DNA from 2 places in the Stenotrophomonas sp. ESTM1D_MKCIP4_1 genome. Region 1 is predicted to be linked to the other one. Evidence: predicted binding sites of a transcription regulator. Region 1 holds the regulator's gene; the other holds the start of a gene.

Evidence for each region. Region 1 encodes HrcA, which represses chaperone genes, less so after heat shock. Its sites were predicted from a motif close to TTNGCACTCNNNNNNNNNGAGTGCNAA; they were not measured.
Region 2: the regulator HrcA is predicted to act here: its motif matches at 1,914-1,940, upstream of rpoH (RNA polymerase sigma factor RpoH).

Annotation. Positions count from the first base shown of each region.
Region 1 is NZ_CP026004.1:1,747,014-1,750,229, forward strand. It holds gene recN (DNA repair protein RecN) at 1-535, opposite strand, end outside; gene hrcA (heat-inducible transcriptional repressor HrcA) at 650-1,714, shown strand; gene grpE (nucleotide exchange factor GrpE) at 1,778-2,293, shown strand; gene dnaK (molecular chaperone DnaK) at 2,480-3,216, shown strand, end outside.
Region 2 is NZ_CP026004.1:3,977,614-3,980,829, forward strand. It holds gene purD (phosphoribosylamine--glycine ligase) at 1-851, shown strand, start outside; gene rpoH (RNA polymerase sigma factor RpoH) at 1,028-1,903, opposite strand; gene C1924_RS18080 (TonB-dependent receptor) at 2,222-3,216, opposite strand, start outside.

The DNA.
Region 1 (3,216 bases):
GTTGCGACAGGGCCAGGGATTCATCCACCAGCGTCTGCCACGCGGCGGCGGCGCGGCGGACCTGCCGGCGCTCGTCCTCGTTGCGGGCATAGGCATCCAGCAGGGCCAGCTGCGACGGGCGGGTCAGCAGGGCCTGCTGCTCATGCTGGCCGTGGATTTCCACCAGCCGCCCGGCCAGTTCGGCCAGCTGCGCCAGGGTGACCGGGCGCCCGTTGATCCACGAGCGCGAGCCGCCATCGGCACGGATGACCCGGCGCAGCTGGCACTGGTCCTCGTCGTCCAGTTCGTTGTCGGCCAGCCACTGGCGTGCGGCCTGCAGCTGGTCCAGGGCGAATTCGGCCGACAGTTCGGCGCGGGCAGCACCATGGCGGACCACGCCGCTGTCAGCGCGCAGGCCGGAGAGGAAGCCCAGCGCGTCGACCATCAGCGACTTGCCGGCGCCGGTCTCGCCTGAAACGACGGTCATGCCGGGCCCGAACTCGAGCTCGGTGGCGCGGACGACGGCGAAATCCTTGATCGAAAGATGTCTGAGCATGGGTACAGGGGTGTCTGAGCCGCGCAACGCTAGCACGCGCGACGGGGTGGTCCAATGACTTGCCAAGGCGACGCACCGCCATTATCTAATGTCCGTGTCTCACAGGTTGATTCCATGCACGGTTCCGCTGACCAGCTTGCCCCGCGTGCGCGCCATCTGCTGCGCACGCTGATAGCGCGCTACATCCAGGACGGTGAGCCGGTCGGCTCGCAGACGCTGGCGCGCGTGGCCGGGCTGGAGGTCAGCCCGGCCACCATCCGCAACATCCTGGGCGATCTGGAGGATCTGGGCCTGCTGGCCTCGCCGCATACCTCGGCCGGGCGGATCCCGACCGCGCACGGCTACCGGGTCTTTGTCGACAGCCTGCTGCAGATGCAGCCGCCGGGCGAGGGGGAACTGGCCCGGCTGCGCCATGAGCTGGCCGGTGGCGGCAGCACCCAGGCCCTGCTCGGCAGTGCGTCGGAGCTGCTGTCGGCAATGAGCCATTTCGTCGGGGTGGTCAGTGCGCCGCGCCGCGAGCAGTTCGCCTTCCGCCAGATCGATTTCGTGGCGCTGGATGGGCGCCGGGTGCTGGCGATCCTGGTGTTTGCCGACAACGAAGTGCAGAACCGGGTCATCGAGACCCGCCAGGACTTCGAGCCCGGCCAGCTGGAACAGGTGGCCAACTACCTCAATGCCCATTTCGCCGGCCTGCCGCTGGCCGAGATCCGCACCCGCCTGCTGCTGGAGCTGCGTGATGCCCGTTCCGAGCTGGAACAGCTGCTGGCCCACAGCATCGAACTGGCCGAGCAGGCCCTGCAACCGCCAGCCGACGACATGCTGGTGGCCGGCCAGACCCGGCTGATGGGGGTGCAGGACCTGTCCGACCTGGAACGGCTGCGCGAGCTGTTCGAGCTGTTTTCCAGCAAGCGCGAGATCCTGCAGCTGCTGGAGCGGACGATCCAGGCCCCGGGCGTGCGCATCTTCATCGGCGAAGAGACCGGGATGATGCCGCTGCAGGGGGTTTCGCTGGTCACCGCGCCCTATACGGCCAATGGCCAGGTGCTGGGCGTGCTGGGGGTGATCGGGCCGAAGCGGATGGCGTACGACCGGGTGATTCCCCTGGTCCAGGCCACCGCGGACGTACTCGGGGCGGCCTTTTCGCCCCCGCGACGCGGTCCAGGGCCGGCCGACGCTTGAAACGCAGCATCCCGCCCACACTAGGGTGGGTGGAGGCGGAGAGTGACCGCCAGGGACCCAGACATGAACCAAGAACATCCAGATATCGAATCCCAGCAGAGCGCCGCTGATGCGGCCGCCGCCGCAGGCACCCATGACGAACTGGAGCGCCTGCGCGCCGAGGTCGAGCAGGTCAAGGCCGATGCGCTGCGTGAGCGCGCCGACCTTGAAAACCAGCGCAAGCGCGTGGCCCGCGACATCGACCAGGCCCGCAAGTTCGCCAACGAAAAGCTGCTGGGCGAACTGCTGCCGGTGTTTGACAGCCTGGATGCCGGCCTGAAGGCCGCCGGCGACGACGCCAACCCGCTGCGAGAGGGGCTGGAAATGACCTACAAGCAGCTGCTGAAGGTCGCCGCCGACAACGGCCTGGTCCTGCTGGACCCGACCGGCCAGCCGTTCAACCCGGAACACCACCAGGCCATCAGCCAGGTGCCGGCCCCCGGTGCCGCCCCCGGCAGCGTGGTGACCGTGTTCCAGAAGGGCTACCTGCTCAACGAGCGCCTGCTGCGGCCGGCGCTGGTGGTGGTGGCCGCCGACTGACCCGGCGCCCCGGGCGCAAAGCCGCCCGGGATCGGTCGCGCCGGGCCATGCCCGGCGAACCTTGAACGGTTGAACACAGCGTTCGGGTGATGGCTTGAATGTTCCACGAGCCTCCCCCACATCCCATTCATCCACCGGCCGACCGGCCGGACTGACACCCACAAGCATTCTTCAGGAGTCTCCCCCATGGGCAAGATCATTGGTATCGACCTCGGCACCACCAACTCGTGCGTGGCGATCATGGACGGCGGCAAGGCCCGCGTCATCGAGAATTCGGAAGGCGATCGCACCACCCCGTCGATCGTCGCCTACACCAAGGACGGCGAAGTCCTGGTCGGCGCCTCGGCCAAGCGCCAGGCCGTCACCAACCCCAAGAACACCTTCTACGCGGTGAAGCGCCTGATCGGCCGCAAGTTCACCGACGCTGAAGTGCAGAAGGACATCGCCCACGTCCCGTACAGCATCCTGGCCCACGACAATGGCGACGCCTGGGTGTCCACCAGCGATGCCAAGCGCATGGCGCCGCAGGAAATCTCGGCCAAGGTGCTGGAAAAGATGAAGAAGACCGCCGAGGACTTCCTCGGTGAAAAGGTCACCGAAGCGGTCATCACCGTGCCGGCCTACTTCAACGACAGCCAGCGCCAGGCGACCAAGGACGCCGGCCGCATCGCCGGTCTGGACGTCAAGCGCATCATCAACGAGCCGACCGCGGCCGCGCTGGCCTATGGCCTGGACAAGGGCGACAACAAGGATCGCAAGATCGTGGTGTACGACCTGGGCGGCGGCACCTTCGACGTCTCGGTGATCGAGATCGCCAACGTCGACGGTGAGAAGCAGTTTGAAGTGCTGGCCACCAACGGCGACACCTTCCTGGGCGGCGAAGATTTCGACAACCGCGTCATCGAGTACCTGGTCGAAGAGTT
Region 2 (3,216 bases), 2.2 Mb from region 1:
AGGCCGATGGCCTGGCCGCCGGCAAGGGCGTGATCGTGGCGATGACCCTGGCCGAAGCCGAGGACGCGGTGCGTGACATGCTGTCGGGCAACGCCTTCGGCGATGCCGGTGCGCGCGTGGTCATCGAAGAATTCCTCGATGGCGAGGAGGCCAGCTTCATTTCGATGGTCGACGGCGTGCACGCGCTGCCGATGGCCACCTCGCAGGACCACAAGCGCGTCGGCGACGGCGACACCGGCCCCAATACGGGCGGCATGGGCGCCTATTCGCCCGCGCCGGTGGTGACCCCGGAGGTGCATGCGCGGGTGATGCGCGAGGTCGTGAACCCGACCGTACAGGGCATGATCGCCGACGGCATCCCGTTCACCGGCTTCCTGTATGCCGGCCTGATGATCGATGCCAGCGGCGCACCGAAGGTGATCGAATTCAACGTGCGCTTCGGCGACCCGGAAACCCAGCCGGTGATGCTGCGCCTGCAGTCGGACCTGGTGGATCTGGTGGAAGCGGCCATCGATGGCCGCCTGGACCAGGTGGACGCGCAGTGGGATCCGCGCCCGTCGCTGGGCGTGGTACTGGCCGCCAAGCCCTACCCGGAAGCGCCGATCACCGGTGACGTCATCTCTGGTCTGGACGAGGTGCCCGCCAACGCCAAGGTGTTCCATGCCGGCACCACGCTGGATGCGCAGGGCCAGGTGCTCAGTGCCGGCGGCCGCGTGCTGTGCGTGGCCGCACTGGGCGACAGCGTGCGCGACGCGCAGGCCACTGCCTATGCCGCCGTGGCCAAGGTGACCTGGGCCAACGAGTTCCACCGTACCGACATCGGCTGGCGCGCGATCGCACGCGAGGGGTAACGGACGGGGCGCAGCCACGCATGGCGTGGCTCTACCGGGGCCGTGTCGCCACGCGTGGCGTAGGTCAACGGATGCCGTACCGCCAGGGTAGATCCACGCCATGCGTGGATAAGCCCCACAAACAAGAAAGGCCCGGCATCACTGCCGGGCCTTTCTTCATTCCAACGCCTGACCGCTTACGCGGTAAACAGCGCCTTCATCTTCTTCAGCGCGTTCGCTTCGACCTGGCGGATGCGTTCGGCGGACACGCCGTACTCATCGGCCAGTTCCTGCAGCGTCACCTTGCTGTCGGCGTCCAGCCAGCGGCGGCGGATGATGTCGCGCGAGCGGGCATCCAGTTCGGCCAGACCTTCGCGCAGCAGCTGCATCTGGTTGTCTTCGCTGTCCTCACGTTCGTAGGCCATCGACGGATCTTCGTCGTTGGACACCAGGAACGCAGCCGGCGACGGCGGCGCGTGCTCGTTGTCCTCGTCGGTCGGTGCATCGAAACCGATATCGCGGCCGGACAGGCGCGACTCCATTTCCATGACTTCGCGCTCGGACACGTTCAGGTCCTTGGCCACGGCGCTGACTTCGGCCGCGTTCATCCAGCCCAGGCGCGTCTTCGACTTGCGCAGGTTGAAGAACAGCTTGCGCTGCGCCTTGGTCGTGGCGACCTTGACGATACGCCAGTTCTTCAGGATGAACTCGTGCATCTCGGCACGGATCCAGTGCACGGCGAAGGAGACCAGGCGCACGCCCATGTCCGGGTCGAAGCGCTTGACCGCCTTCATCAGGCCGATGTTGCCTTCCTGGATGAGGTCGCCCAGCGCAAGACCGTAGCCGTTGTAACCGCGGGCCACGTGCACCACGAAGCGCAGGTGCGAATGCACCAGCTCACGTGCGGCGTCCAGATCGTCACCGTCGCGGAAGCGACGGGCCAGGTCCTGTTCGTCATCGACCGACAGCACCGGGATCTGGTGCACGGCACCGATGTAGGCGTCCAGCGAACCGAGCGCACTGGGAATCGGGAGATTGTTTGCCACAAGGGCAGTAGAGGTGTTCTGGCTCATAGGGCTCATCTTAGCAGTCCGGGTTTTGGACTGCTAAAGCGGTAGGAAGTTCCAGTGTTCCGCAGGCGAAACAATGGGCCGTTCAACAACCCTACCCTATCGCGAATTGATGACAATGGCGAGCAGCCGCGACCATGGTCTAATGCCTTCAAAATCAACAACTTGAGGTGAAACACGTGCATGAATGGTCGTTTTGGGCCGCAAAATCCCACGGCGGTACCCCATTCAGCCCGGCAATGTTGCCGGTCGTTCAGCCCGGCGAGCCAGACGACCCTATCCGACACGCCCATAGTGCCACGCCATGCGTGGCAGGCCCCGCTAGTAATACCCGGCCATGTTCAGGAAGAAGCCCTTCTGGTCGTACTTCAGCTCGGTCATGTCATCGCTGAACTCGGTGAAGTTGTAGCCCACGCCGATCTTGAAGTTCTCCCCCACCCGGCGGTCCACGCCCAGCAGCCAGCCCTTGCGCACGCCACCGTCGCGTACCTTCAACCAGCGGTGCTCGGCCAGGCCTTCCCACTGCGCGAACAGGCGGTAGCGCAGCTGCAGGGCGGCGAAGTCGGCGCGGCTGTCCAGCCAGGCGCCCTCGCCGCGGCCGGTGCGGTAGTCACCCCAGCGTGAGGCCAGCTTGGCCGCCATCTCCCAGCGTTCGCCGATCTGGCGGATGCCTTCCAGCGACAGCACCTGCGAGCGCTGGTCGTACAGGTTGCCGCCTTCCTGGCCCAGCGAGGCCACGTCGTAGAGGTAGGTGAACTTGCCGAAGCCGGCCCAGCGCGTGTTGTCATGCGGGCGCCAGGCAAAACCGACGTTGGTTTCCACCAGCTTGGCATCGGCCACCGGGTTGATCCGGTCCTGGGTGTCCGCATAGTTGGCGCGCAGGGCGAAACGCCAGTCTTCGTTGAGCTTGTACAGCAGGCGGTTGGTGGTCACCCACTGTTCGCGCTGCTCGGCACCACTGTCACGGCGGTATTCCAGCTTGCTGTTCCACTGCGCCACCGCGTCGGTACGGCCACCGCTGACGCTGTACGCGCGGCGGTTGATGCGGCCCACGGTGGATTCCAGTTCGCCGTCCATCACGGTGAAGCCCAGGTTCCAGCCCTGCGCCGGGTAGAAGTCCATGCCGAAGGTGTGCACCAGCCCCGCGCTGTCCTGGCGGCGGTCCTTCAGGTACTGGCTTTCGTTGTAGACGTTCACCTGGTTGCTCAGGCGCCAGCGCTGGCCCACGGTCCAGCCACTCTGCAGGCCGTTGTCGAACAACGGATCGGTACCGGTGCGGTCGGTGCTGTAGCTGTAGCTGCCGTAGAGGCTGTGGT